3 regions of the Arthrobacter sp. B055-34 genome follow, and region 3 is predicted to be linked to each of the others. Evidence: riboswitches for the same ligand, from Rfam matches in the RefSeq annotation. Region 3 holds a riboswitch; each other region holds the start of a gene.
What was found. Region 3 has a riboswitch for thiamine pyrophosphate ahead of thiD (bifunctional hydroxymethylpyrimidine kinase/phosphomethylpyrimidine kinase). Riboswitches for the same ligand answer to the same signal wherever they lie in the genome.

Region 1: it holds a riboswitch for thiamine pyrophosphate, as region 3 does, so the genes downstream of both, AC5RWO_RS14550 (ECF transporter S component) here and thiD (bifunctional hydroxymethylpyrimidine kinase/phosphomethylpyrimidine kinase) in region 3, are expected to answer to the same signal.
Region 2: it holds a riboswitch for thiamine pyrophosphate, as region 3 does, so the genes downstream of both, thiO (glycine oxidase ThiO) here and thiD (bifunctional hydroxymethylpyrimidine kinase/phosphomethylpyrimidine kinase) in region 3, are expected to answer to the same signal.

Annotation. Positions count from the first base shown of each region.
Region 1 is NZ_JBNHFQ010000007.1:124,777-134,721, reverse strand. It holds gene AC5RWO_RS14585 (Na+/H+ antiporter subunit A) at 1-1,017, shown strand, start outside; gene AC5RWO_RS14580 (Na(+)/H(+) antiporter subunit C) at 1,014-1,487, shown strand; gene AC5RWO_RS14575 (Na+/H+ antiporter subunit D) at 1,484-3,106, shown strand; gene AC5RWO_RS14570 (Na+/H+ antiporter subunit E) at 3,103-3,669, shown strand; gene AC5RWO_RS14565 (MrpF/PhaF family protein) at 3,681-3,950, shown strand; partial or broken gene mnhG (monovalent cation/H(+) antiporter subunit G) at 3,940-4,317, shown strand; gene AC5RWO_RS14555 (DUF4235 domain-containing protein) at 4,500-4,760, opposite strand; TPP riboswitch at 4,872-5,010, shown strand; gene AC5RWO_RS14550 (ECF transporter S component) at 5,063-5,677, shown strand; gene AC5RWO_RS14545 (ABC transporter ATP-binding protein) at 5,681-7,243, shown strand; gene AC5RWO_RS14540 (energy-coupling factor transporter transmembrane component T family protein) at 7,240-8,037, shown strand; gene AC5RWO_RS14535 (O-succinylhomoserine sulfhydrylase) at 8,160-9,404, opposite strand; gene AC5RWO_RS14530 (rhodanese-like domain-containing protein) at 9,408-9,773, opposite strand; gene AC5RWO_RS14525 (DUF1737 domain-containing protein) at 9,770-9,945, opposite strand, start outside.
Region 2 is NZ_JBNHFQ010000004.1:343,632-353,576, forward strand. It holds gene AC5RWO_RS10170 (putative transporter small subunit) at 1-123, shown strand, start outside; gene AC5RWO_RS10175 (DNA-methyltransferase) at 220-1,137, opposite strand; gene AC5RWO_RS10180 (DEAD/DEAH box helicase) at 1,176-2,861, opposite strand; gene AC5RWO_RS10185 (RNB domain-containing ribonuclease) at 3,197-4,681, opposite strand; gene AC5RWO_RS10190 (ferritin-like fold-containing protein) at 4,733-5,440, shown strand; gene thiE (thiamine phosphate synthase) at 5,473-6,114, opposite strand; TPP riboswitch at 6,221-6,355, shown strand; gene thiO (glycine oxidase ThiO) at 6,352-7,503, shown strand; gene thiS (sulfur carrier protein ThiS) at 7,500-7,736, shown strand; gene AC5RWO_RS10210 (thiazole synthase) at 7,740-8,507, shown strand; gene AC5RWO_RS10215 (4a-hydroxytetrahydrobiopterin dehydratase) at 8,522-8,854, shown strand; gene AC5RWO_RS10220 (hypothetical protein) at 8,877-9,176, opposite strand; gene AC5RWO_RS10225 (DUF3107 domain-containing protein) at 9,191-9,415, opposite strand; gene AC5RWO_RS10230 (TetR/AcrR family transcriptional regulator) at 9,463-9,945, opposite strand, start outside.
Region 3 is NZ_JBNHFQ010000005.1:190,407-200,351, forward strand. It holds gene proB (glutamate 5-kinase) at 1-427, opposite strand, end outside; gene obgE (GTPase ObgE) at 417-1,997, opposite strand; gene rpmA (50S ribosomal protein L27) at 2,128-2,391, opposite strand; gene rplU (50S ribosomal protein L21) at 2,447-2,755, opposite strand; gene thiD (bifunctional hydroxymethylpyrimidine kinase/phosphomethylpyrimidine kinase) at 2,977-4,452, opposite strand; TPP riboswitch at 4,519-4,617, opposite strand; gene AC5RWO_RS11775 (Rne/Rng family ribonuclease) at 4,700-8,107, opposite strand; gene AC5RWO_RS11780 (vitamin K epoxide reductase family protein) at 8,530-9,186, shown strand; gene ndk (nucleoside-diphosphate kinase) at 9,296-9,712, opposite strand; gene AC5RWO_RS11790 (DUF4233 domain-containing protein) at 9,783-9,945, opposite strand, start outside.

The sequences.
Region 1 (9,945 bases), on a different contig from region 3:
CAGATGCTCGTGGAGACCATTGTGCTGGTCGCCATTGTGCTGGCCCTGCGCTCCCTCCCGGCACGCCTCTGGCTGCGCACCCCCAGCAGTTTCAAATGGCTGCGGGCTGCGATCGGCGCAGCGTTCGGCCTGGCCATGGTGATCATAGCCATGACGTCCATGGCTGCGCGCACCCAACTGCCGGTCTCGTTGGAATACCCGCAGTTAGCGTACGACGGCGGCGGCGGAGCCAACGTTGTCAACGTCACCTTGGTGGATATCCGCGCGTGGGACACTTACGGTGAGCTCTCGGTGCTGGCAGTCGCTGCAACGGGTGTGGCCAGCCTGATCTTCGTCCGCAGCCGCGGAGACAAGCGTATGCGCGCCTCAACCGTCGCCACGGGATCCGTGGACCGTCTCACAGAACTGCCCGAGCACACCGGCCGGGATGCCGCCGCGCTGGTCACTGCCCGGCGATTCGCCACCTCGGCCAGAGATGCCTGGCTGGTTGCCGGACGGACTCTCGCCCCTGAGCGGCGCTCCATTATCTTCGAGGTCGTCACCAGACTGCTGTTCCATTCGTTGGTGATCTTCTCCATCTATCTGCTGCTGGCGGGACACAATCTGCCCGGCGGGGGCTTCGCCGGCGGACTGCTGGCGGGCATCGCCTTGGCGGTCAGGTACTTGGCGGGCGGCCGCGTGGAACTGGCCGAGGCCACGCCTGTCAGCGCCGGCTTCCTGCTAGGCGCCGGGCTGGGGATCGCTTCCTTGACAGCCATGGCGCCGCTGTTCCTGGGTGGCGAGGTTTTACAAAGCGCCATTATCCATTTCAGCCTGCCGGTGTTCGGTGACCATAAGTTCGTGACGTCAACGCTTTTCGATATCGGGGTCTACCTGGTGGTGGTGGGTCTGGTGCTCGATGTTCTGCGCAGTTTCGGTGCGGAAGTCGACGAGCGCAGCCAGGAGAAGGCACCAAAACCGGATGAGGGCGTGCCGCAGCCGGCACCGGACTCCATCGAGGAAGGAGTAGCACGATGACGGTGAACATCACGCTGCTCGTAGTCATGGGAGTTCTCGTGGCGGTGGGCGTCTATCTGATCCTTGAACGGAGCCTGACCCGGGTCATGCTCGGCCTGATGATGCTGGCCAACGGGGCCAACATCCTGCTGCTGACCACGGGTGGGGCCGCTGGCCTCGCGCCGCTATACGACGCCAATATTCCTGCCGGGGAATACAATGACCCGCTGCCGCAGGCCCTGATCCTGACCTCCATCGTGATTTCCTTCGCGGTGACCGCGTTCATGCTGGGCATCATCTACCGGTCCTGGGTGCTGGGCCGGCAGGACGAAGTGCAGGACGATATTGAAGACCGTCGCGTGGCCAACCAGCCCAGCTTCGACGCCGAAGACGATACCGCCATTCCCGTAGAGACGACCGAATTCGTCATGACGGCAGACGCCGATGAACGGCCGGCAGCACCGAAGACCAGAGTTCGGGGACAAGAATGAACGCCGCTAGCCTGGCCCCGCTGGCCGTTGTCCTTCCCTTCCTGGGCGCCGCTTTTGCGTTCATCCTGATCCGCCGGCCGGTTGCACAGCGGACCGTGGCCATTGGCACACTCGCCCTGACCCTGTCCGTCGAACTGCTCATGCTGTGGTCGGCCTGGACCCAAGGCGTACAGGCCGTGTTCCTTGGCGGCTGGGTGCCTCCGTTCGGGATTTCCCTGGTGGTGGACGAGCTTTCATCCCTGATGCTCGTGATCTCCTCGGCCGTGAGCCTGGCGGTGCTGGTCTACGCGTCCGGCCAGGGCATGGCAGACGGGGACGAGGACGGTCCCATCTCGATTTTCCATCCCACCTATCTGATCCTCGTGGCGGGGGTGTCCAACGCTTTCCTCACCGGGGACCTGTTCAACCTCTACGTAGGTTTCGAGATTCTGCTGACGGCCAGTTATGTCCTGATGACCATGGGTGGGACAGGGCCGCGTGTCCGGGCCGGCGTGACGTATGTGGTGGTCAGCGTTATTTCCTCGATGTTGTTCCTGCTATCCATTGCGATGATCTACGCGGCGACCGGCACCATCAACATGGCCGACCTGGCCGTGAAGCTGGGCGAACTGGATGATTCCACGCAAATGATTCTGCACCTAATGCTGGTGGTCGCGTTCGGCATCAAGGCCGCAGTGTTCCCGCTGTCCTTCTGGCTGCCCGACTCCTATCCCACCGCGCCCGCCCCGGTCACCGCAGTGTTCGCCGGCCTGCTGACCAAGGTGGGTGTCTACGCCTTGATCCGGACCGAGACGCTGCTCTTCCCGGGGGACCGCATCAACACCTTCCTGATGATCGTTGCGCTGCTGACCATGGTGGTCGGCATCCTCGGCGCACTGGCCCAGATCGACATCAAACGTATGCTCTCATTCACGCTGGTCAGCCACATCGGCTACATGGTTTTCGGCCTGGCGATGAGTTCCGTGGTGGGTCTGGGATCGACGATGTACTACGTGGCCCACCACATTACCGTCCAGACCAGCCTGTTCCTGGTGGCGGGTCTGATCGAACGCCGCGGCGGCACCTCCAACATGGACCGGCTGGGCGGGATGGCGAAACTCTCGCCGCTGCTGGCGATCCTGTACTTTGTGCCGGCCATGAACCTGGCGGGCATACCGCCCTTCTCTGGCTTCCTGGGCAAGCTCGGCCTGCTGCAGGGCGGCGTCGATCTGGCCACCCCGGTGTCGTACACGCTGGTCATCGGCAGTGTCGTCACCTCCCTGCTGACCCTGATGGCCATGGCCCGCGTCTGGAACAGGGCCTTCTGGCGGACTCCGGAGGACGCCGAGCACCCGGACCCAGTGCTGCTGGCCAGCAAGCCGGACGGTTCCACGCTGCGCACTTCCAAGTACGTGACGGACAAGCCCACCGGCCGGTTCTCCGGCAGGGGGACCATCCACCTGCTGCCCAAGAGCATGGTCGGGGCCACCATGGGCCTGGTGGCACTCGGGGTGGCACTGACCGTCTTCGCCGGCCCGCTGTTCCAGCTGAGCGACCAGGGCGCCCGGGCGATGCTTGAGCGCACCCCCTACATCGAGGCCGTTCTTGGCCCCGGCGCGGCGCAGGGGGTTGAGCAATGACCCGTTCCCGGATTCCGCTGCTCGTCGAAATACCGCTGCTGGTCTGGCTGGTCATCCTCTGGGGAGCCCTCTGGCAGGACTTCAGCGCCGGCAACCTGATTTTCGGACTGCTCATCGCCCTCGCCGTCGTCAATATCTTCTACCTGCCGCCGGTAGAACTGGCCGGACGGCTGAATCTGTGGGCGGCGGCCCTGTTCGTGGCATCGTTCCTGGTGAACGTGGCCAAGGCCAGCTTCGAGGTCTTCTGGATTGCTCTCACCCGTGGCCCGCGCACGATGAACGGGGTGGTGGCCGTCCAACTGCGCAGCCATTCGGACCTGCTGGTCACCGCCACCGGCCATACAATTTCGCTGATTCCCGGGAGCCTCGTGGTGGACGTGGACCGGTCCACGTCGACGCTGTACCTGCACGTGCTGGACATTCCGGACCCGGACAAGGCGGACCGGTTCCGCGAACAGGTCCGCAGGATCGAGGCCGGGCTGATCCGGGCCATCGGCAGTAAAGAGGAACTCGCGATGGTCAAAGCAGAGGCAGCAAACCGACGGAACGGAGGAACCAGTTGAACAGTCCATTCATGGAAGTTGTGCTGGTGATCGTCACTGTCGTCCTGGCCTTCTCCGCCGCCGTCGCAATCTCCCGCATTGTCAAAGGCCCCTCCATCCTGGACCGTGTGATCGCTATCGACGTTTTGCTGGCCATCGTATGCGCGGGCTTGATAGCGGACATGGCCGTCCGGAAGCATCAGGCCAACCTGACCTTGGTGATCATCATTTCTCTGATCGGCTTCATCGGTTCGGTCACGGTAGCCCGCTTCGTCATCGATAGGCGGACCCATGAACACTGATCTTGTGCTGGAAATTGTTGCCGGACTCTGCCTGGTCCTCGGGGCGCTGATGTCCCTGGCCGCCGCTATCGGGCTGCTCCGGTTTCCGGACCTGCTCTCGCGGATGCACGCAGGCACCAAGCCCCAGGTTTTCGGGCTGCTGCTGCTGCTCATCGGTCTGGCCCTCCAGCTCCGCAGCTGGGCAGCGGTGCCTGTGCTGATTATCGCCTGGCTGTTCCAGCTGCTGACGGTTCCGGTCTCGGCGCATATGGTAGGCCGTGCCGGCTACCGCACCAAGCACCTGCACCGGGAAACGCTGAGCGTGGACGACCTGGATGCCGTGGTCCAGAAAGCCGCGGCGGAAGAAGCCGAACGCCGGAAGGCGGATGCCGCGGAAGAGGCGGCCCTGGCTGCCGATCCCGAGTTGGCGGCAGAACTGGACGTCGGCGGGAACATTGAGGAAAAGTCTGTAGGAAAGCTGAAGGGCGCGCTGCGTATCAAGGAGCCAAAGGAAGCGGCGGCGAAGGCTTCCGCCAAACGCCGCCGCGAATCCTGAAACTTGCCCAAGGGCTAGACCATGTCCCGGGTCCGGTTGAAGCGGTTGACTGCCTGCATGGTTCCGCGCTGGGACAGCACGCGGATGATGGCGCTGACCGTACCGGAAATCGCGGCAAAAGCGAGGGTGGCGCGCAGGCTGTTTTCCATGTCGTCGTCATGCTTAGGGGAGTCCTCCCCGGTAACGGCCTTCCACAGGATGTCGATGAGCTTTGCGCCGGCCAGGCCAGCCGCAATGCTCACCAACGTACCCAGAAGTTTCAAAACCGTACTCATTTGCCACTGCCCTTCTTTGGAGAACGTCATCTGCCACCCAGCCTAGCGTTTTCCGGGTCGGCTGCCACCCGCCGTCGTCAGTAGTACACTGGAAGACGCTTGAAAAAGCACACATGACGACAGGGGAGCGTCCGTCACGGTAACCACGGCAAGCAGCCGTACCGGGTCGGGACGCTGAGAGTGCGGACAGCCGCAGACCCTCGAACCTGCTCCGGTTAGTACCGGCGAAGGGAGTCGAGATCTCAGGGTGTGCCCGGAAAAGCCGGGTTGCCCTCCCCTCCTGAACCCCAGGAGGATTTTCCATGAACACCGTTACACCTTCCGCGCACGCATCTGCGCGCAAACCCCGTTACACCTGGCGCGTTGTCGATATTGTGGTCGCGTCCGTGATCGGCGTGGCCATCGGGGTCATCTTCTGGGCCTGGTCCGCCGGCTATTCCGGCATTGCGGTGCTGACCGCGGCCTTCCCGCCGGCCGGCGGGCTCTACGCCGGCGGCTGGCTCACGGCCGGGGTCCTGGGCGGGCTGCTCATCCGCAAGCCCGGCGCGGCGATCTACTGCGAGGTCCTCGCGGCCGCGGTGTCGAGCCTGCTGGGCACGCAGTTCGGCCTCACAGTGCTTCTGTCCGGCCTGATCCAGGGCGTGGGGGCGGAACTGGTCTTCCTGCTCTTCCTCTACAAAAAGTTCAACCTCGGCGTGTCGCTGCTGGCCGGGTTGAGCGCCGGCCTGGCGCTGGCCATCGGCGAGAACTTTATGTGGAACGTGGAATGGGCAACCGACTGGAAGCTCTGGTACACGCTGTTCGCCGCCGTTTCCGGCGTGGTCATCGCCGGACTGCTGCCCTGGCTGGCGATGAGAGGACTGGCCAAGACGGGCGCGCTCTCGTCCTTTGCCGCCGGCCGGACTGCTGACGTATAGGCCATGGCAAACACTCAAAGTACGACGGCGGAGCGCGGCCGCCCGGCCGCTGTCACCGCCGAAAGATACGGCTGGCGCCATGCCGGCCGCAAGAATCCGGCGGTCAGCGACGTGAGCTTCGGGATTGAACCGGGGGAGCGCGTGCTTCTGCTCGGCGCCTCCGGTGCCGGCAAATCCACGCTGCTGCATGCCATTGCCGGGGTACTGGGCGACGACGGCGAAGGCGACGAAGCGGGCCGCCTGACCGTCGACGGCATGCACCCGGTCCAGTCCCGCGGCCGGACGGGACTGGTGCTCCAGGACCCGGAGTCCCAGGTGGTCATGGCGCGCGTGGGGGACGAGGTCGCCTTCGGCGCAGAGAACATGGCCCTGCCACGGGACGAAATCTGGGCGCGAGTGCGCGAAAGCCTCGCCGATGTGGGCCTCGAGGTCCCGCTGGACCATGCCACTACGGCGCTCTCCGGCGGGCAGAAACAGCGGCTTGCGCTGGCGTCGGTCCTGGCCATGCGGCCCGGTGTCCTGTTGCTGGACGAGCCCACGGCGAACCTTGACCCGGACGGGGTGCTGGAGGTCCGGGACGCGGTGGTCGGGGTGCTTGAGCGCACCGGCGCCACCCTGATTGTGGTGGAACACCGCGTGGCCGTCTGGGCGGACGTGGTGGACCGGGTCATCGTACTGGCTGCCGGCGGCGGAGTTCTCGCCGACGGTCCGCCGGGGGAGGTACTCAATGCCGCAGGTACCAGGGAACGCCTGATCGAAGCCGGTGTCTGGGTTCCCGGTTATACTCCTCAACTGCGCACGCCCGGGGCCACCAGCGGTGGCCACGGCAGCGGCGGCGGCCACAACACGCAGGGTACGGGCCTGCTCCGGGCAGCGGAGCTGTCCGTTGCCCGGACCCGGCGGGCCGGGCCGGTAGTCAATAAGGTCTCGCTGGAACTGGCGGCGGGCGAGGCGTTGAGCATTACGGGCCCCAACGGCGCCGGTAAGTCGACCTTGGCGCTGACCCTGGCCGGGCTGCTGACCCCCGCGGGCGGCAGGCTTGAGGCCGCACCGGAGCTCCGGCGGGGTGCGTCCGGCACCGTGCACAAGTGGAAATCTGCCGAGCTGGTCACCCGGATCGGCACCGTCTTCCAGGAACCCGAACACCAGTTCCTGACCCACCGGGTGATCGACGAACTCGAATTCGGTCCCCGGCGGGTCGCCCGGCTACCGGAGGACGAGGTGCGACGCCGCGTTGATGCCATTGCGGAGCGGCTGCGGCTGACCAAACTCCTGCAGGCCAATCCCTTTACCCTTTCGGGCGGGGAGAAGCGCAGGCTGTCCGTGGCGACTATGCTGGCCACCAGCCCTGACATCCTGGTGCTGGACGAACCGACGTTCGGGCAGGACGCGAACACCTGGGCCGAGCTGGTCTCGCTGCTCGGCGGCCTGATCGCCGAAGGCCACGCGGTGGTGTCCGTGACCCACGACGGCGACTTCACCGCTGCGCTCGACGGCCACGTCCTGCGCGTGGCCGAGGGAACGGCGCAGCTGCAGGCGCGGGCCGCGGGCGGGAGGGCGGCATGAGCCTGGACATCATGACCCCGCGGCTGACTGCCTCGCCCTTCACCCGTGCAAATCCGCTCTCGAAGCTTGCCGCCGTTGCCATGGTCACCGTGGTGGTGATGCTCAGCGTGGACTGGGTGAGCGCCGGCGTGGTGCTGGCTGCGGAACTGCTGCTGCTGCCCGTGCTGGGCATCAGCGCCTGGGCGTTATTCAGGCGTGGCTGGCCGCTGGTGGTGGCGGCCGCGGTCGGCGCCTACGGAACGGCGCTGCTGGCGGAGAAAACCGGCGCGGTGGTCTTCGAAGCGGGCCCGCTGCTGTTCACCGAGGATTCCATCAACTCCGGCGTCGCCATCGGGCTGCGGTCCCTGGCGGTGGCACTGCCCGGAATCTTCCTGCTGCTGACCACCGACCCCACGGATCTGGCCGATGCGCTGGCGCAGAAGCTGAAGATGCCGCACCGGTTTGTGCTCGGGGCCCTGGCCGGCCTCCGGCTGGTGGGTCTCCTGGTCGAGGAATGGCGGACCCTGGGACTGGCCCGCCGTGCCCGCGGAGTCGGCGCCGAGAACAAACCGCTGGCCAAATTCGCGGCGTTCCTCGGCCAAGCCTTCGGCCTCATCGTCCAGGCCATCCGGCGCGCCACCCGCCTGGCGGTGGCGATGGAGGCCCGCGGTTTCGGCGGGGCGCAACGCACCTGGGCGCGGGAATCGACGTTCAGCAGGGTGGATATCTGGGTCTTCCTGGGCGGTGCCCTGGTCTCGGCGGCGGCCGTTACCGCCGCCGTCTCCGCCGGGACCTGGAACTTCATCTTCGGCTAACCCGGGCTCCTCCGCGATCCACTGGTCAGCTGCGGCCCTTTTCAGCTCTGGGAAGGGCCGCAGCTGTCTCCTCGATTGCGGCTGGGCGCAACAAGGCGCGGGCCTTCGTCGACTCCCTGGATCTACGGGCCAGTCAGTGCCCGGTCCAGGTCCTTGAGCAGGTCCTCGGTGGCTTCCAGCCCCACGGACAGCCGGACAAAACCGTCGCCGAGCCCGATCGCGGCCCGTCCGTCCGGTCCCATCGCGCGGTGCGTGGTGGTGGCCGGATGGGTGATCAGGGACTTGGCGTCACCGAGGTTGTTCGAGATATCCACGGTGGTCAGCGAGTTCAGCAGCCGGAACGCGGCGGCCTTGGCATCCGAACCGTTCGCAGCGCCCGGCTCAAGTTCAAACGTGACCACGGTTCCGCCGCCGCTCATCTGGCGGCGCGCCAGTTCGTACTGCGGATGCGACTCGAGGAACGGGTAGACCACGCGCCGCACCGCCGGCTGTGTCTGCAGCCAGCGGGCGATCTCCAGGGCGGATGCGGTGGCATAGTTTACGCGCAGGGACATCGTCTCCAGCCCCTTGAGCAGCGTCCAGGCGTTGAACGGGCTCAGCGCGGGACCGGTGTGGCGCATCAGCTGCTTGACCGGGCCGTTGATGAAATCCGCGCAGCCCAGCACGGCGCCGCCAAGAACGCGGCCCTGCCCGTCCATGTGTTTGGTACCCGAATAAACAACGACGTCGGCACCAAGTTCCGTTGCCTGCTGCAGCAGCGGGGTGGCGAAGACATTGTCCACCACCACCTGCGCCCCGGCGGCGTGCGCCAGGTCCACCACCGCACGGATGTCCACCAGCTCCTGCAGCGGGTTGGACGGCGACTCGAAGAAGACCGCAGCGGCAGGGGTGGCGAGGGCCTGCTCCCACTGGGCGAGGTCATGCCCGTCGACGAAGACCGTCTCCACGCCCCAGCGCGGCAGGATCTCGTTGAGAATGACAAAGCAGGAACCGAACAGGCTCCGCGCCGCAACCACCCGGTCACCGGCGGCGAGCAGGGCGCCCAAGGCGGTGAAGACGGCGCTCATGCCGCTGGCCGTGGCGAAGCAGGCCTCGGCGCCCTCGAGCAGCCGGAGCCGTTCCTGGAAGGCGGCGACCGTGGGGTTGCCGTAGCGGGAGTAGACGAAGCGCTCCACCTCGCCGTTGAAGGAGGCTTCGGCTGCCTCGGCGGAATCAAAAACGTAGCCGGACGTCAGGAACAAGGCTTCTGAGGTTTCCTGGAAGCCCGTGCGGTCAAGGCCGCCGCGGACCGCCCTCGTCTGCGGGTCCCAGCCGGCGCGCAGTTCCGCCAGGTCCGGCCCCGGGCCGGCAGACTGCGGGGGCGCCACCGGCTAGCCCCTCTTCCAGGGCAGATCGCTCTGCTGCCAGCCGCCGGCGGCCTCGAAGCCGCCCAGCACGTTGTACGCGGTATGCCCGGCGGCGGTGGCGCTGATAGCGGCATCGATGGAGCGCCGCCCCGAACGGCAGATCAGCAACAGCTCCTTGCCGCGCAGCGACTGCAGTTCGTTGAGGAACGCGGCATTGCGGCTGCCGTCAATCCGGTTCCACTCGATGAAGCGCGCGGGAGCACCGTCGTCGTTCGTCACGGGCACACCCACCTGCTGCCATTCGGTCTCGGTGCGGACGTCCACGAGGACGGCACCGCCGCGCAGCTTCTCCACGGCTTCTTCCACGGTGAGGTCTCCGGCGTAGCTCATGCGCTGTGTCCCTTCAGCACCACGGCCTGGGCGGCGATGACGCGTTCGCCGTCGAAGGCAATCGAGGGGTTGCCGTAGAGTTCGTAGCCCTCCGCCAACGCCGCGCTGACCCGGGCGCAGAAGGACCTGTCGTCCGGCCCGGTCAGCAACCGGTAGGGCAGGGGGCTGCCCG
Region 2 (9,945 bases), on a different contig from region 3:
ATCCTTTTGACCATTTACGTACTGATGTGGCCGGTGATCGTCGGCGGAACCCTGTTTATGATCTGCAAGGGCTTCTTCCGGGACTGGGTCGAGGCCCGTAGAGAGGGCCGCACCATAATCTAAGCGACCTGCCTGTCAACAAAGGCGGCCGGACAGTTTCGAAACTGTCCGGCCGCCTTTGTTATGCCTCCAGCAGGGGGCTTAGCGGATGTTCAGGCACTACGGTGCAGGTGCAGGCGCAGGTCCGAAGCGAACCACAGAGGCCTGGGGTGAGAGGCGCTTGTCCATGATCTCGATTGCCTGCGGGTTCTGGTCCACACAGACAAAGCGCCGTCCCAGCTGTCCCGCCACGGCGCCGAGGGTGCCCGAACCGGCAAAGAAGTCCAGCACCCAGTCGTCCTTGCGGCTGCTGGCTGCCACAACGCGCCGGAGCAGGCCCTCGGGCTTCTGCGTGGGGTAGCCGGTCTTTTCCTTGCCGGTCGGGGAGACGATGGTATGCCACCAGACGTCCGTGGGAAGTTTGCCCCGGGCAGCCTTCTCCGCAGTGACCAGGCCCGGAGCCATATAAGGCTCGCGGTCCACCTCGGCATTGTCGAAGTGGTAGGTGCGGGGGTTCTTCACGTAGACCAGGATGTTGTCGTGCTTGGCCGGCCAGCGGTTCTTCGCGCGGCCGCCGTAATCGTAGGCCCAGATGATTTCGTTCAGGAAGGACTCTCGCCCGAACAGGGCATCCAGCAACACCTTGGCGTAGTGCACCTCGCGGTAGTCCAGGTGCAGATACAGCGTGCCGTCGTCGGCGAGCAGCCGCCAAGCCTCGGCCAGCCTGGGCTCGAGGAAGGACCAATAGTCGTCGAAGGCATCGTCGTAGCTGGAGAGCATGCCCTTGATGGTCTGGTAGGAGCGGCCCTGGAAGCCCACCCGATCGCCCTCGCCGTCGGCGCTGCGGACCATGGACAGCTGCTGGCGCCGCTGTGACCGGCCGGTGTTAAACGGCGGGTCGACGTAGATGAGCGTGAAGGCGCCGTCCGGCAGCGTCGGCAGGAACTCCGCGTTATCCGCGTGCACCACCAGATTGCTGCCGTCCGGCGACCACAAAGAACTGGGCCCGGGCCCGGGCCCGCAGACAGTCTCCGTCATAACTGAAGAGGTAGCCTTTTCTCGTCCGGTGCTGCCGGTTATTCCGCGTTACCGGCGCCGGAGGTATCCGGCGCGCTAACCACTTCGCCGTTGCGCCGCCGGGTACGGCTGCGGCTGCGGCGCGGACGAACGCTCTCACCCTCGGTCTTGGTGGTGTTCTCGGCCTGGGCCGGACGGTCGGTTGCCGTGCGGCCGGCAGCTTCTTCAGTTCCGGAAGAACGACGACGGCGCCGGCGGCTTCCGTCGGAAGGCTCGGTCGCGCGGGATCCGGCTTCGGAACGGCCTTCGCCGCGGCCGCGGCTAGGGCCGCCACCGCGTTCGGAGCCACGTCCGCCCTGGCGGCCGGAATCACGACCGCCGTGCTTCTTGCCGGTTTCGCCCAGGTCTTCAAGCTCCTCGGCGTCGATGCCGGCGAGCTTGCGCTGGTCGCGGGGCAGACGACCCTTGGTACCCTCGGGAATATCCAGATCCGTGTACAGATGCGGCGATGAGGAGTAGGTTTCCACCGGCTCCGGCTGGTCCAGGCCCAGGGCCTTGTTGATCAGGCCCCAGCGGGGAACATCGTCCCAGTCCACGAACGTGACCGCGGTGCCCTTGTTGCCGGCACGGCCGGTGCGGCCCACACGGTGCAGATAGGTCTTCTCGTCTTCGGGGCACTGGTAGTTGATTACGTGGGTGACGTCGTCGACGTCGATACCGCGGGCAGCGACGTCGGTGGCGACGAGCACATCTACCTTGTCGCTGCGGAAGGCACGCAGCGCCTGTTCACGGGCGCCCTGGCCTAGGTCGCCGTGGATGGCGCCGGCGGCGAAACCGCGGTCAATCAGCTCTTCGGAGACCTTGGCGGCGGTGCGCTTGGTCTTCGTGAAAATGATGGTCCGGCCGCGGCCGCGGGACTGCAGGATCCGCGAGACAACCTCGGTCTTGTCCAGGTTGTGCGCACGGTAGATGACCTGGCGGATGTCTTTCTTGGTGATGCCCTCATCGTCCGGGTCAGCGGCACGGATGTGCGTCGGCTGCGTCATGTAGCGCCGCGCCATGGCGACAACGGGGCCGGGCATGGTGGCAGAGAAGAGCATGGTCTGCCGGATGGCAGGGGTCGCGGCGATCAGCGTTTCCACATCGGGCAGGAAGCCCAGATCCAGCATTTCATCCGCCTCGTCGAGGACCACGATGCGCACGTTCTTCAGGTTCAGGTGGCGCTGCCGGTGCAGGTCGATCAGGCGCCCCGGAGTTCCCACAACCACTTCGACGCCCTTGGCGAGCATCTCGGTCTGCGGCTCATAGGCGCGGCCACCATAGATAGTGGCGATGCGCGCATTGCGGTGGCGCGAAGCGGTGGTGAGGTCCTTGGCCACCTGCACGGCAAGCTCACGGGTCGGAACGATGACGAGGGCCTGCGGGGCACCCGGGACGGGTAGTTTGTCATAACCGTCGTCTTCAGGGCCGACAACGCGTTGCAGCGCGGGAATGCCGAAGCCCAGGGTCTTGCCGGTACCGGTCTTGGCCTGCCCGATGATGTCATGGCCGTCGAGCGCCACGGGCAGCGTCATGGACTGGATCGGGAAAGGGTGCGTGATGCCGGCGTCGAAGAGCGAGCGCACAATGTCGGCGCGGACGTTGAAGTCGGCGAAGGTCTGCTGCGGAATCTCGTGCGGACGTTCATCGGAAGCGAGGCTTGCCTCGACTTTGATTTCCTCAAGGCTGTTTTCCGCATGGAGCAGGTTGTTCTGGTCCACGAGGGAATTCTCAGTGTTCAATTAAATACCATTCAAATAAGGCGCCTGGGCCCCGGTGCTCAACGACACGGCCATCTTGCGGCCGTGCGGAACTGTCCGGTTGCGTGACGCAGCCAGTGGAAGCCGATCGCGGGCTAACAACTGCGTGCCGGTGCAAGCCATCATGGCCATGCCGGCGGGTTAAAGATCGCGTAGGTGCGGATCTGTTGATGAAATTTACTAACAATCAACGACCGGGCATCCAGTTCTACAATGACCAGTCTACCGGCTGGCACCAAATCGTCTCCCGGCCGGCGCCATGGCGCGGATGGACGGACCGCTCAGGCCGGGCTGATCAGCTCGAACCGGACCGTGCGCTTCTCGATATCGGCCTCGACCAGACGGGCCCTGATAGCAGTGCCGGCCTGTAGTTCGCCGTCGCAACGCGCACTGACCGCGGGATCACTGATCTGGATAGTACCGTGCGGGACGGCTTCCTGACGGCCGTTGCCATTGGAATTATGGTTCGAGTGGTTGTTGGAATTACGGGCCGAGATCACCACGGCATCGAATTCCTCGCCCACCCGATGGCTGAGCAGGGCCGCTTCCACCGCGTCCAGCGCCGCACGGTCCAGCCGTCCGGACAGCTGGTCCGAGGCAGCCATCAGCTGGGGGAGTTCCGGCAAGGCCTGCCGGGCCCAGCCGGGCACCTCGGTCTTGGCGCACAACGCCTCGCAGATGACCAGGACAAAGCGGTCCACCAGGCGGCGCAGCGGTGCGGTGGTGTGGGCGTAGGGCGCAGCAATCGCGGCCTGGGTCTGCTCCTGCGGCACGTCGCCGTCGAACGGTGTGTAGCCGGCACCGCGGAACAGTGACCCGGCCGCGTCCATGAGTGCCAGTTGTTTCGGATCCGCGGTGTCGAGCCCGCGCAGATATTCGCCATAGGCAATACCCTCCGGCCAGGGGTGGCCCAGAGCCTTGGTCTGGCGTCGGAACCGGGCCTCCGACTCCTCGTCCGGAGCGGGCATGGTGCGCAGGATTCCTACCTTGCCCTTGAGCATGATTTCCGCTGCTGCCATACCGGTCATCAGCGAAATCTGGGCGTTCCAGTCCTCGACCGGCCGTGCAGGGCGCGCGACGATGAAGTAATGGCGGCCGTCATGGGCTATTTCCTCATCAGGAAGGTTCAGACTCGCGCCGCCGCGCTGCCGCTCCAGCTCGATGCGCTTGAGCCCTACTTCCTTGAGCAGCTGCAGATAGACCGGCGCTTCGCCGGAATCAATGTCCTGCTGGACCTGTTCGTAGTTCAGCTTGGCGCGGCTGCGCATTCTGGCCCGGCGCATCGACACGGTACTGACGACTGCGGCGGCGTCGAGCTCGAATTCCCACACGAATGCGCTGCGGTCCTGGTCCGGGAGGAGGCTGCCGGCGTCTTCGCTGATCAACAGCGGGTGCAACGGAATGCGTCCATCGGGAGCGTAGATGGTCTGGCCGCGCCGTCGCGTCTCAGCGTCAAGTTCACCGCCGGGAGCAACAAAAGCGGGAACATCCGCGATGGCATACCAGAGCCGGTAGCCCTCGCCGTCGCGCTCGATGTACATCGCCTGGTCCAGGTCGGTGGAGCTTGGTGGATCGATGGTGACAAAGTCCAGCCCGGTTAGATCCGCGGCTGGCATGGAGTGTTCCGCCACGGCCTTCTCGGCTTCCGCAAGGACCGAAGGGCTGAACGCCGCGGGAAGTTCCAGCTCGGTGCGCAGTTCCTTCAGCACACGGGCGAGCAGATGCTGCGATTCATTAACTCTGGCGTCGACGTGTGAATACGGCACAGGCCCAGCCTATCGCCACAGCGCCGCAGGTGGGGCGTTAGGGTAGTGCTCATGAGCTCCGAAGGATCCTTCCCCACTGATCGTCCGGCCACCAGCAACGGGACAGGAGCGGAACATCTGCAGCATGTCGTTGATCTGTACGGCGTCATGGCCTACGGCGAGCTGTCCGCCTTCGAGCGGTTCTCCTCGGACGCCCGGTTCTCGCCAACGTTGAAAGACCGCGCGGATCTCGGGCGCCTCGCCGTCGTCGAATTCGGGCACTTTGAACTTGTCAGCGCCGAGCTGGCGCGCCTTGATGTCGACGTGCAGGTTGCCATGGCGCCTTTCCAGGCTTCGATCGACGCGTTCCACGAGCGGACGCGGCCCGGAGACTGGTACGAATCGTTGATGAAGGCCTACGTCACGGATGCTGTTTCGGGGGATTTCTACCGTGCGATCGCCGACCGGCTGGATCCCGAGACGCGCGCGCTGGTGTCCAGGATCAAGGAAAACGGGGACCAGCTGACCTTGCTCACTAGTCGGCTGCGCAGGGCGCTGGAACATGACGAGCGGCTGGCCTCGAGGCTGGCCTTGTGGGGCCGGCGGCTGGTCGGCGAGGCGTTGACGCAGGCGCAGCGCATCGGGATCGAGCGGGCTTTCCTGGGCGCCCTGCTGGGACTGGACGAACCGGCCTCCCAGCAGGCGGTCACCGCGGAACTCTTCGCAGAACTGACCCGGAACCATTCCCGCCGGATGAACGCCCTGGGCCTTACCGCCTGAACGTTCACGCCACCAGCCGGCCGAACGGCGGGTTACAGGGGCGGCAGCGCGGACTTCAGCGCCCTGGCGGCCCCGGCCGGATCATCGGCATCGGTGACGGCGCGAACGACGACGACGCGTTTAGCCCCGGCCTCCGTTACCTGGCCGATGTTCTCCAGATCGATACCGCCAATGGCGAACCACGGCTTGCCGGAACCCGTCTGCGCCTGCTGGGCGGCAGTAAACTCCACCAGCTCAAGACCGACGGCGGCCCTGCCCGGCTTGGTAGGGGTGGCCCAGAGTGGCCCGGTGCAGAAATAGTCCAGGGCGTCATCGGCCAAGGCAGCTGATGCCTGTTCCGGAGTGTGGGTGGAGCGGCCGATAGCGGCAGCGGGCCCGAGCACGGACCGGGCCGCGGCCGGCGGAAGGTCCTGCTGTCCGACGTGGAAGACTGGTGCCCCGGCCACTGCAGCCAGATCCGCCCTGTCGTTGACGGACCACGGCTTTGAGTGCCGGACGGCAACGTCGGCGAGCACGCCGAGCAGCTCCAGCTCTTCGGCGGCATCGAGGGACTTGTCCCGCAACTGGATGATGTCCACACCGCCGGAGTAGGCAGCATCGAGGAACTGCTCGAAGTCCCCACGGTCGCGGCGCGCGTCGGTGCAAAGGTAAAGCTGGGCAGAGGAAAAATCCATACCTGCAACCATAATGGCAAACCGCGCAAGGAACTCCGCGGTGGCGGGACGCGGGCTTCGGCAGCAGAATGTGACGCCGGCGAAGCCGCGACTATGGCTACACTGGAGAAAACACTGCGGGAGCCTGATAGGGCGGCACGTTCGGCAATTGCCGGCGGCCGACAGGCTGAGAGGGTGCCTGGCACCGACCGTCGAACCTGATCCGGGTCATGCCGGCGTAGGGAAGGAAGCTCAAAGTTGTCCAAACATGTTGCCGTCATCGGCGCGGGCATAGTGGGACTGGGTATCGCCGCAGAAGCCACCCGCCGCGGCCACCGTGTCACCGTCATCGATCCCGCTCCCGCCACGGGCGCCACGTACGCCGCCGCGGGCATGCTCGCCCCGGTCAGCGAACTGCACTACCAGGAAGAGCGGCTGCTGGCCCTGACCCGCGAGTCCGCCCGGCTTTACCCTGGGTTCGTTGCGGGGCTGCGGGAGACCGGCTACCAGGAAACCGGGACCTTGGTTGCCGCTTTCGACGCCGCGGACCGCACCGCGCTCGCGGACCTGAAACAGGCGCAGCTGGCCGAAGGACTCGAGGTCCACGAAATCACTAGCCGCGAGGCCCGGCGGCTCGAACCCAGCCTGGGCCCGGCCCTGACCGGTGCCTTCTACGCGCCGGGCGACCACCAAGTGGATCCACGGGCCCTTTCCGCAGCGTTAGTGAAGATGCTGCGGAACTCAGGCGCCGCCGTCGTAAGTCAAAAGGCAGCCGGACTCATCACCGATGCTCGGGGCACGGTTGTTGGCGTGCAGTTAGCAGGCGGCGAGGTCCTTGCGGCCGATGAAACGGTGGTCGCGAACGGGCTTGCGGCCGCCAACCTCTCCGGCCTGCCCGCGGGGCTTCGGCTGCCGCTGCGTCCGGTGTACGGGGACATTCTGCGGCTGCGCGTACCGACAGGCCTGCAACCGTTTCTCACCTCGACAATTCGTGGCATCGTTCGCGGGCACCCGGTTTATCTTGTTCCGCGCGGGGACGGCACGGTGGTGATCGGAGCCACGCAGCGTGAGGACGGATCGGCGGATGTGTCGGCCGGCGGGGTGTACCAGTTGCTCCGCGACGCCCAGACGCTGGTGCCGGCCGTCGCGGAACTCGCGCTCGAAGAGATGACCTGCCGTGCTCGGCCGGGAACACCGGATAATGCGCCGTTGCTGGGACGGGTGGCGTCAGGGTCGGAGGACCTTCCGGGCTTGGTAGTTGCCACCGGATTCTTCCGCCACGGAGTGCTCCTGACGCCGGTCGCGGCCAGGATCTGCGCCGACCTCATCGACGGTGTGCAAATCTCCGCCGAGCTACTGCAATTCAATCCCGACAGGTTCAGCACTATGACCAAGGAGAGTCACGCATGAAGATCACCGTCAACGGCAGTCCGCACACCTTGCCGACCGCGCCAACACTGCTCGAGCTGGTGGCCAGGACCACCGGCCGTGAATTGGCGGAGGACGGGCGGCCGGCCGACGGCGGACGGCTCGGTGTGGCTGTCGCGCTGAACGCGGAGGTAGCGCCGCGCGGCAGCTGGGCCCGGACCGTGCTCGCCGACGGCGACGGCATAGAACTCGTGACCGCAGTACAGGGAGGCTGAATAATGGATGAACTGATGATCGACGGGGTAAGGCTCGGATCGCGCCTGATCATGGGCACGGGCGGCGCGCCGAGCCTGGATGGTTTGGGCGAGGCACTGCTGGCTTCCGGAACAGAACTCACCACGGTAGCGATGCGCCGCTACGCGGCCGGTACCGGTACTTCGGTCTTCGACCTGCTGGACCGCCATGGCATCCGCGTGCTGCCGAACACGGCGGGCTGCTACACGGCGCGGGAGGCGGTGATGACCGCCGAACTCGGGCGCGAAGCCCTGGAGACGAACTGGGTGAAACTCGAAGTCATCGCGGACGAAGAGACACTGCTGCCCGACGCGGTGGAACTTGTCGAGGCAACCGAGGCATTGGTCAACCGCGGGTTCAAGGTCTTCGCCTACACCAATGACGACCCGGTGCTGGCCCGCCGGCTCGAGCTGCTGGGTGCTGCCGCCGTGATGCCGCTGGGTGCTCCGATCGGTACCGGGCTGGGAATCCTCAATCCGCACAACATCGAATTGATTGTCTCGCGCGCCGGGATTCCGGTGGTGCTGGACGCCGGTATCGGCACGGCGTCGGACGCTGCGCTGGCCATGGAGCTTGGCTGCGACGCCGTCCTGCTCGCCACGGCCGTGACCAGGGCCCAGCATCCGGTCCGCATGGCCGAAGCCTTCAAACATGCGGTCATCGCCGGTAGGCTGGCGGCAACAGGCGGCCGGATTCCCAAACGGGAGCACGCATTGGCTTCATCATCGTTTGCAGGCCGCCCGGATCTCTAGCCACAGGAGGAGCAATGGCCGCCGAGGACAAGCTGGACAGCAAGCAGATCGATGAACAGCTCAGGACGCTGCCGGATTGGCGCCACAGCGAGGGCGCGCTTGTTACCGTCTTCAAGCTCGAGAACGGGCGCGCTGCGCTGGATTTCATCGCCGGAGCGGGAGAGTTGGCCGAGGAGGCCAACCACCATCCGGACCTGGACTGGCGCTACAACAAGGTCTTCATCCGGTTGACGTCACATGATGCGGGGTCCGCGGTAACAACCCGCGACGTCGCTGCAGCCACTTCCTTGAGTGAGCTTGCCATCCGGCTGGGAGCCACGGCCCAACCGGACAAGTACCCGGCCTGACGGCCAGGTACCCTCCGGCGGGTCAGCGCAGCGCTTCGGTCAGGCGCTCCACGTCCGCGGCGACGCGACGCCGGCCGACCAGGAGCACCGTGAGCCAAGCCACGGGAACGGTCACCACCATGGGCAGCAGCCACCCCAGATACTCCACGCCGGGCTGAGAGCCAAGGCCTGCGAACATCAGGATGAGCCACAAGATGGTGGCGGCCAGGATGGCCGATGCCGGCAGCAGCAGGACGCCGTAGGCGTGGCGCTTGTTGTCAATGCCCCACGCGGTCATGCCCACGGCGGCTGCCGCCAGAATGATCAGAACGAACTGGACCACGGTGCTGACTGGGGCTAAAGGGCCCCGAAGCCGACCTTACGCGGCTCCTCGGCGCCGATCTCAACATAGCCGAGGACATTGGTCGGGACGATGACCAGATTGCCCTTGCTGTCCTTCAGGCGCAGCTCGGCGCCGCCGTTCATGGCACGGGAAACCATTTCGGCAACTTCATCCGCGGACTCGTCGGACTCGACGACGATCTCGCGGCCGACGTTCTGAATACCAATCTTGATTTCCACTACTGATGCCTCCTGGTGTGCGAACGATGTCTGGTTCGAAATCTATCTTAGGATTCCTTAGGGAACCGTGAAATTCCGCGCCAAGCTAAACGGTAGATCAAATCGACGGCGGTATCACGCTCAAGCTCGTTGTCGGCCTGGAGCCAGTAACGGGCGCTGATCTGGGCCATGCCGGCCAGCGCCCGCCCCAGCAGCGTCGCCTCCACCTCCGACAGCTTTGTGTCATCGGCGATGACGGCGGCAATGGCACTGGCCAGTTGGGCGTTGAAGTCCTCCAGACGTTTGCTGACGTCCGGATCATTGTTCAGGTCCGATTCGAACACCAGCCGGTGTGCCTGGCTCTCCTGGGAAATGAAGCGGTAGTAAGCATCCATGGTGGCATGGACGCGCAGTTTGTTGTCGTTGGTGGAGTTCAGGGCTGCCATCAACATGGCCGTGAGCGATTCCAGATGGTGGTCCAGCAATGCCAGGTAGAGTTCCCGCTTGCCCGGGAAATGCTGGTACAATACGGGTTTGCTGACCCGGGCCGT
Region 3 (9,945 bases):
GAACGACGCCCAGGTGCAGCAACCGGTTCAGCGCCCGGTAGGCGTTCGCATAGTGCTGGCGGCGCATCAGGTCTTCGGCGGTCAGCAGCACCTGGCTGACGGCCACGCCGTGCGCGCCGAAGGCCTGGGTATAGCGGGCCATCAACAACCCTTGGCCCACGCTGGCAGCCGCTTGCTGGGTTGCCAGGTCACGGGGACGTCGCCCCAGACCCAGCGGAGCCAGTCCGGCCGCGATGGCACCTGAGGAAACCAGGATCAGCTCCGTGCCGGTGTTCCGGCGCGCGGCCAGCACGTCCACCAGGGACAGCAACGCGTCCTCGGAGATTCCCCCGGCCACGGATGTCAGCGACGATGAGCCGACCTTAACTACTACCCTGCCGGCGGTCCGCAGCAGTGTACGGTCCGCCGGTTGAGCGCTAGCTTTCATCGTCTTCTTCCGATGCCCCGCTTCCGGCGTGGTGCTTGTAATTGACTGATTCGGTCCAGATGCCAGCCTTGCGCTCGGCTTCCAGCTCCGCGCGTGCCGCGGCCCTGGCATCCTTGCGCTCCTGCTGTTCTTGACGCTTCTGGCTGCGCGTGGGACGGCCGCTGAAGTCGTCCAGCCGGATATCGGTCCCGCGCGGTGCACCGGCCAGAAGCTCGGCGCCGCCCATCATGGTCGGCTCCCAATCGAAGACAACGGCGTCGTCTTCGCCGATGACCACGGTGGATCCCGGCACGGCGCCGGCTTTGAAGAGTTTGTCCTCGACACCCAGTTTGGCCAGGCGGTCCGAGAGGTAGCCCACGGCCTCGTCGTTGTTGAAGTCGGTCTGCTTGACCCAGCGCTCCGGCTTTTCGCCAAGCACCCGGTACAGCGGCTCGAGGTTCTTTTCTTCCTTGCGGATGATGAACCCGGCCTCGTTGACGGCCCTGGGCCGCAGAACAACCTTGACCGGCGCCGGCGCGGCTGCCGCCTCCTGGCGTGCCGCGGCAACGATATCCGCCATGGCAAAGCTCAGTTGGCGCAGTCCCTCGTGGCTGACCGCAGAGATTTCGAAGACTTTGTAGCCGCGCTTCTCCAGTTCAGGCCGGACGAATTCCGCCATGTCCTTGCCGTCGGGCACATCCACCTTGTTCAGCGCCACCAGCCGGGGCCGCTCGTTCAAGGGCACGACGGCGCCGTCGGCGCCGGCGTAGCTGAGGTCGACGGCGTAGGCAGCCAGTTCCGCCTCGATAGTCTCCAGATCGGAGATCGGATCGCGGTCGGCTTCCAGGCTGGCGCAGTCGAGAACATGCACCAGGGCGGCGCACCGCTCCACGTGGCGCAGGAATTCGTGGCCCAAGCCCTTGCCTTCGCTGGCACCGGGTATCAGTCCGGGCACATCGGCGACGGTGAATCGCACCTCGCCGGCCTGGACTACGCCCAGGTTGGGCACCAAGGTGGTGAAGGGATAGTCGGCGATCTTCGGCCGGGCGGCGCTCAGGGCCGCAATCAGGCTCGACTTACCGGCCGAGGGGAAGCCCACCAGCGCGATATCCGCTACAGTCTTCAGCTCCAGGACGATGTCCCGCTCGTCGCCGGGGACCCCTAGCAGGGCAAAGCCGGGAGCCTTGCGCTTCTGCGAGGACAGCGAGGCATTGCCCAGCCCGCCCTGGCCACCGGCCGCCGCCACATACTCGGCGCCTTCGCCGATGAGGTCGGCCAGCACTTCGCCGTCCTTGGTCTTGACCACGGTGCCGTCCGGGACAGGCAGGATCAGCGTTTCGCCGTTGCTGCCATGGCGCAGATCGCCCTTGCCGAAGTCGCCGTTGCTGGCGTGCCGGTGCGGTGCGTGGTGGTAGGACAGCAGGGTGGTGGTCTGCGAGTCGACCCGCAGGATGACGTCGCCGCCGTTGCCACCGTTACCGCCGTCCGGACCGCCCAGCGGCTTGAACTTTTCACGCTTGACGGAAACACAGCCGTGGCCCCCGGTTCCACCGGATACATGCAATACAACCCGGTCAACGAAAGTTGCCACGTTTATCTCCTTTTACTTCAGGTGATCCCGGTTCACACCGGATGTGCCCATCAGTGATTCTAGTCTGGTTAAACACCAGTGAGGCGGACCCGCGGCCCGCCTCACTGGAAAGCTGATTTACTGCCGAAAATTACTCCGCAGCTGCTGCAGCAACGATGTTCACAACGCGGCGTCCGCGGCGAGTACCAAACTCAACCGCACCGGCCTCGAGGGCGAACAGGGTGTCGTCCCCGCCACGGCCGACGTTGGCGCCCGGGTGGAAGTGGGTGCCGCGCTGGCGGACGATGATCTCACCAGCGGAAACAACCTGGCCGCCGAAGCGCTTTACGCCCAAGAACTGAGCGTTGGAATCGCGACCGTTGCGAGTAGAGCTCGCACCTTTCTTATGTGCCATTTGCTATGCCTACCTTTTTTGTCTATGGAAACTGCTGGAAGCCTGCCGACCGCAGTTACGCGATGGAGGTGACCTTGACCTTGGTCAGTTCTGAACGGTGACCCTGGCGCTTCTTGTAGCCGGTCTTGTTCTTGAACTTCTGGATGACAATCTTCGGCCCGCGAAGATTCTCAATGATCTCTGCAGTGACCTTGACCTTGGCCAGTTCATCAGCTGCAGAGGTAACCTTGTCGCCATCGACCAGGAGCAGCGCGGGCAGCTCGAAGGCGCTACCGGCTCCACCGGGGACGCGGTCAAGGGTTACGAGGTCTCCGACGGAAACCTTTTCTTGGCGGCCGCCTGCGCGGACAATCGCGTACACCACTTGGGAACTCACTTCTCTCGACGTTTAATACAGTTATGCGCTTTGAATACAGGCGGTAAAAGGATGCCTGCCAGCACTGTGCAGTGACGCCTACGGGATTTACCCTTCGAAGGCGTTCGCACCGAAGATCAAGATTACGCTATTTCCGCTATTTCCTGCAAATGGCGCCCGGGCGGCGTGCCGCGGAACTGCACTGTTAGCTCGCCCACACCGGCAGTGGCTCAAGCATAGAGCCTTGGTGCATCGAAAAAGTGGAGCTCGTAGCGGGCCGAATGCTCGAAGGCGGCCATCATCCGTTCGCGCTCCTGCTCCGGCATCTGCTGGGCAGCCGCGTCCATGATTGCCACGGCCTGCCGGGTGGCTTCCGCGAAATCGTCGTCCGCATAGGTCTCGATCCACGCGCCGTAGGGGTGGCCGGAGGCTCCGGCGGACTTGTACCGGCCGTACAGTTCGCTGCCGACGTGTGCATACAGCCAGTAGCACGGCACCACGGCGGCCACCAGCTCGGCGTAGCTCCCCGCAGCGCTGACGGCAAGCAGATGGTCCACGTAGGCCTTGGTGACCGGTCCTTGTGCCGGCGCTATGTTGCGCCCGGCGAGCCATTCGCGGTGCAGCTGCGCCTCGACTTCAAGGCAGTTGTGTGCGCCCTTGGCCCAGAACAGCTGTTCCTGCTCGGTGGGCGCCAGCGCGCTGGCACGGGCCAGTGCCCGCGAGTAGCCATTAAGGTAGCGCGCGTCCTGGGCCAGGTAGTAACCGAACTGCGATTCGCTGAGGGTTCCTACCGCGAGCGACCGCACAAAATCCAGTTCCATGATTTCCGCCCGGATGTCTGCGGTGCGTTCCCAGGCTGCCGTGCTGAACCGGTCCGCCGGACGTGGCGTGTGCTGATGGAAATGGTGGATGGGCCCGCTGCCCTTCCCGACCTCCAGCTCGTCCGCGCGCACCAGCGCGCCGAACAGCCATTCCTTCACCTCCTTGAGCGACTCCGTCCAGTCCCCCGTCCGGGCCTGCACCGTGGCCATCGCCGCCGAGAGCGAGCAGCCGGTCCCGTGCGTGTTTTTCGTCCGCACCCGACCGGTGCGGAATTCAACCACCTCGCCCGCCAGCCGCCCGTTCACGTCCACCAGCGCATCGGGGCAGTCCTCCGCGGGCAGGTGTCCACCCTTGACCAGAACCATGACGCCATGCCTGCGCGAGAGCTCCCGCCCCTGCGCCAGCGCCTCCTGCCAGTCGGCGGCCGTCTCGGCACCGAGCAGCACCGCCAGCTCCGGCAGGTTCGGCGTCACGAGGTGGGCCTGGTTGAGCAACCCGCGCAGCGCTTGCTCCGCTTCCGCTGCCAGCAGTCGGTCTCCGCTGGTGGCCACCATCACCGGGTCCAGAACAACGACGGCGGGGCTCACCTCAGCGAGCCAGCGGCCTACCGTTCCAATCACCTCGCTGTCACCAAGCATGCCGATCTTCACCGCGTCGATGCAGACATCGTCGCTGACCGCGGCCAGCTGCTCGGCGAGGAATGACGGCGGCGGTGTATGGACGGAGCGGACACCCTGGGTGTTCTGGGCTACCAGTGCGGTCACCGCGGCCATCCCGTAGCCGCCGTTCGCCGCGATGCTCTTCAGGTCTGCCTGGATCCCGGCGCCGCCGGTCGGATCGGTTCCTGCAATGCTCAGCACTCTGGGTGTGGTTCGAATGGTCATGGCTGCTCCGTTGCTGCTCAGGGCGGAACACGCACGGCAGACTTCCATGCTGGCCAGCCAGCGGCCCGAAGACTGCAGCGACATCCCTCCGCCAGTCCTAACTGGTTCAGGTTCAACGGGTCTCAAATCTCAGCCGGCTAGTCGCCGGCACCCCGTGTCACTGCTGCCAGCCTAATGCATCAGGGGCGGTCCTTTCGACATGAAAGGACCGCCCCTGATGCATTAGCAGGAATTGCTCAGTGCTGGATCAGAGTTCCGACGCAGGAACTCCGACTCCCAGAATCACCGGCTGCACCGGAGTCTTCTTCTCAGCCTCCGGCTTAGCCGCCGCTTCTTCACGGTCCGCCGACGCATCGGCGCCGCCCGCTCCGGAGACCGGCTGAACCGCCGGGGCAGCCTTCGCGGACTGCTCCACGCCGTCCCGCTGCTCAATGGGTGCCTGATTCGCGGCTCCCTGGGGACTGCTCGCGGCACGACGACGGCGGCCGCGGCGCTCCGGCGGCGCCGTCGCCTCAGGTTTCGCCTCAGGCTTTGCCTCCGGTCCCGGCTCTGGTCTCGTGACGATCTCCGGACTTACCTTGTTGAAGGCATCCGTCAGGCTCGCAAGCGTCAGGGCCGGCTCCTCACTGGCCGCCAACAGGCTGTGCTCGGCACGGGGCAGCACAACCTTTTCGCCGTTGATGGTCAGGACCGGAGCCTCGGGGGCGGCGTCCGGTTCTGCCTTGCGCGCAGCCGATTCTGACTTGAGCGCAGCCTCGTGTTCCTCCGCCTCATGGGCTGCGTGGGTCGCCGCGGCGATGGACGCCAGTGCGGCACGGGCCGCCTGCGCCTTGGCTTGCCGCTCGGCGTCGTCCTCATGCTCCGGTTCCACAACCGCGTCAGGAGCGGAGGGCGCGCTGCCCTGGTTGTTCTGGCTCTTGCTCCGGCGCTTTTCGCTTCGGGACGGCTTCTCCGGCCGCCCCGGCTTTTCGGCGCGGACAAGGTGCTGATGATGCTCGGCAGCAACTGCGGCACGGCGGTGCTCCAGCGGTTCGTCATGGGTGACGACGCCGCGGCCGCCGCAATGCTCGCAGTTCTCGCCGAAGACCTCCAGCAGCCCGGTACCCATCCGCTTGCGGGTCATCTGGACCAGGCCCAGGGACGTCACTTCGGCTACCTGGTGCTTGGTCCGGTCGCGGCCCAGGCATTCCACCAGGCGGCGCAACACCAGATCGCGGTTGGCCTCGAGCACCATGTCGATGAAGTCGATGACGATGATGCCGCCGATGTCGCGCAGGCGCAGCTGCCGGACTACCTCTTCGGCCGCTTCCAGATTGTTCTTGGTGACGGTCTCTTCGAGGTTGCCGCCGGAGCCGGTGAACTTGCCGGTGTTGACGTCAACCACGGTCATGGCTTCGGTGCGGTCGATGACCAGCGAGCCGCCCGAGGGCAGGAAGACCTTGCGTTCGAGGGCCTTGTGGATCTGCTCGTCGATCCTGTTGGCCGCGAAAATGTCCTCTGCGCCGGTCCACTTCTCCAGCCGGTCCACGAGGTCTGGTGCCACATAGGTCACGTAGGCCTCGATGGTGTCCCAGGCCTCTTCACCGGACACGATGAGCTTCGAGAAGTCCTCGTTGAAGACGTCGCGGACCACCTTGATGGTCAGGTCAGGCTCGGCATAGAGCAGTTCAGGCGGCAGGGTCTTATTGGAGGTCGACTTACGTTCGATCCCTTCCCACTGCGCACGAAGCCGGTTGATGTCGTTCATCAACTCTTCTTCGCTGGCGCCTTCGGCCGCGGTGCGGACAATGACGCCGGCGCCCTCGGGAACGTGTTCCTTCAGGATCTTCTTGAGCCGGTTGCGCTCCACGTCAGGCAGCTTCCGGGAGATACCGGTCATGGATCCGCCGGGCACGTAGACGAGGAAACGTCCGGGCAGCGAGATCTGGCTGGTCAGGCGTGCGCCCTTGTGGCCTACCGGGTCCTTGGTGACCTGGACGAGCACCGAATCGCCGGACTTCAGTGCGTTCTCGATCCGGCGGGGCTGGCCCTCCAGATGCGCGGCTTCCCAGTTGACCTCACCGGCGTACAGCACGGCATTGCGGCCGCGCCCGATGTCAACGAATGCGGCTTCCATGCTGGGCAGCACGTTCTGGACCTTGCCGACGTAGACGTTGCCGATCAGGGAGTCCTGCTGCGTCTTGGACACGAAATGCTCGGCCAGCACGCCGTCTTCGAGGACGCCGATCTGGATCCTGTCATCGCGCTGGCGGACAATCATCTGGCGGTCCACGGATTCGCGCCGGGCAAGGAACTCTGCCTCGGTGATGACCTGGCGCCGCCGGCCGGTTTCGCGCGATTCACGACGGCGCTGCTTCTTGGCCTCGAGACGGGTGGAGCCCTTCACCGAGGAGACACGGTCGCTCGGCGGGGTCTCGCTGACCGGACGCGGAGCGCGTACACGGGTCACTGTGTTGGGCGGATCATCGTCCTGCCCGCCGGTGAGTTCGAGGTCTTGGTCGCCGCGGCGCCGACGACGACGACGGCGGGCAGTTACGCCGTCACCGGACTCCGCCGGGGCTTCTTCAATGTCTTCGCCCTGGGTCTCTGTCTCGGTCTCGGTGCCGGTTTCGGCCGCGTCGGCACGGTTCCGGCCCTTGCTGCGGCGGTTCCGGCGGCTACGGCGGCGGCCGCTTTCTTCATCCTCGTCAGCCTCTTCCTCGGCGGCGGCCGGACGGACAGGGCGGACAGCGGTCAGGTCCGGCGCATGGAAGAGGACCTGTACGGGCGATTCGGGGACGGCGAAGGGGCTCAGCACTGCTGGCTCGTTGGCCTCTTCCGCCTGTTCCTCTGACGCCGGCGCGTTCTCGGCAGCCTGGCCGGAAACCGGCTCTGCGGCAGACGGAGCTGTGGTGGACGAATCCGTGGGGGACGCCTCCGGTTCGGCCGCGGCCGGGCTCTCCTGCGGAGCTTTCGGAGCCGCCGTCCGGCGCGCACGGGTACGGGTACGCGTGGCGGGCTCGGCGGTTTCCGAGGAATCTGCTTCGCTAGGCGCCGATACAGTCCCGGATTCGGCGCCGGCTGCGGACTCTACACCGGTGTCGGCGCTGGCATCCGATGCCGTTTCAATGGCGGCTTCCTGCGCGGGGGTGCCGGTTGCGCTGTCCGCGGTGACCTCAGGAGTTCCGGTCCGGGGCTGCGCCTTCCTGCGCTTGCGTGGCGCCTTCGCCTCGGCGGCGTCCTCGGCCGGCTCTGCTGCCGGAGCTGTATCGGCAGCGGCCATTGCGGGGGGCACTGTCGGCATGGGCGGAACTGCGACGCCCGCTGCTGAACCTTCGTCGACCGGTGCCGTCTTGCGGGTCCGGCGCACACGGGTCTTCGCCGGTGCAATTGCTTCTTCCCCGGCGGCCTGGCCGGCGGCTGCTTCCGCGGGCTCCGTTGTGGCATCCGTAGCCGCGGTGGCGGCGACGGCGGTACTCTCCGTCCCTGCTGTCGACGCAACTTCCGCTGTTTCCGCCGCGGGCTTGCGTCGGGCGCGGGTAGCTCGCTTGACCGGAGCCTTGGCCGTGGGTTCGGTTGCTTCTGGTGTTGCGATTGCGGCGGCGCTGTCTGCGCCCGCCGCTCCGGGAGTATCCGACTGATCGGATGTTGCCGGGTTTACCTGTTCATTATCCATTTATTACTGCACTCCAGCCCCTGGAGGCACCGGCCACATTCCGGCACCGCCAAGGAAAGTAGCCGGTTATCCTTCGGGCCACGTGGCCACCCGTCACCGGAAGTCCTTGTCGTATCTCCCGAGCTCGCGCCATCTGTGGGGCGCGGTACACTCAGGGACCAGCGGCGCTTTTCCTACTACCGCATATTTCTCTTCATCGGTAGGGTCATCTGGCGGATTCCGCAGGGCCCATCCGGATGATGGGCTCCGATACCGGAAGCATCGCCGACAAACCTGGAAGCCTGTCGCTGGACCGGTAGTGGCATGTGGTTCCATTACCAGCCAAGAGCCATTCTCTCATATGGGCCCGGTTTTCGTTATCATTTGGCGCTTCTGCAGCGGTTAGAATCGTCCCAGACATTCCCTGATGGAAGAGGAGTCCGGTGAACCACCATGCGGCCGACGCCGAAAGCGGCGCAGAAACCGTCCCGGCCGGACATCGTCCGGACAACGCCGTGGCGGTACATTCGCGGCACAAACCCTTCGCTTGGCTCCTGCTCGCCACCGGCGTCGTCGGTTGGATCGCCTCGGCCATCCTTGTCCTGGAGCGGCTGGCTGTCTACGTAGACCCGAACTACATCACCAGCTGCGACGTCAATCCGTGGGTGTCCTGCGGCGAAGTCTTCAAGACCTGGCAGGCAGCGATCTTCGGGTTTCCGAATCCGTTCATCGGGATCGTGGCCTTTGCCATTCCGATCACGACGGCGATGGCAATGCTCGCCGGCGCCCGGCTCCGCCGGTGGTACTGGATCGGTCTGCAGGTCGGCGTGACCCTGGGATTCATCTTCGTGGTCTGGCTGTGGAGCCAGGCACTGTTCGACATCTTTATCCTGTGCATCTACTGCATAGTGGTTTGGGCCATGATGATCCCGATGTTCGTCATGGTGACCGTACGCAACCTGGTGCATGGGGTGATCAAGGCGCCGGCTGGCGTGGTCGCCTTCGCCAGCGACTGGGCGTGGACCCTGACGATCATCCTCTGGGTAGCCACTGCGGCGAGCGTTTTCATCCGCTTTATGAACGTGTTCCTTGGCGGCTGAGGCAAGCCGCAGTGACGTGCTGATAACCCCCGTACCGCAAAGGCCGCGCACATCCGGCGAGGATGTACGCGGCCTTTGCCGTTGCGGCCGGAGACCGGCTGCGGGAGGTTCAGCTGAACCAGATACCGATCTCGCGCTCTGCGGATTCAGGCGAATCCGAGCCGTGGACGAGGTTCTGCTGGACCTTCAGGCCCCAGTCACGGCCGAGATCGCCCCGGATAGTCCCCGGTGCCGCCGCCGTCGGTTCCGTGGATCCGGCCATCGAACGGAAGCCCTCGATCACGCGCTGCCCTTCGAAGACAGCTGCCGCAACCGGCCCGCTGAGCATGAACTCCACCAGCGGCTCGTAGAACGGCTTGCCGACGTGCTCGGCGTAGTGCTGCTCCAGCAGTTCACGGGTTGCGTTGACCAGTTTCAGCTCGACCAGCTTGTATCCCTTGGCTTCCACCCGGGCCAGGATGGTTCCGGTCAGCCCGCGGGTCACACCGTCCGGCTTGACCAGTACAAGAGTGCGTTCAACGCTCACGTTTTCTTCTCCTCAAATCGCTTCAGTTCTGGCTCGAGAGCCCGTTCAATCCTATGCGACGCCACCGGGGCTAGCCTTCTGCTGCCTCCGGCCCCGGCTGCGGCCTCTCTTCCGGGTGGGTTCGTTCCCATTCGGCTTGTTCGGCGTCGCGCTGGGCATTCTCCCGGTCCAGCCGCATGCCCGTCCTGACGCCGTACCACCATGTCAGCGCGAACAACACGCCGACGACAAAC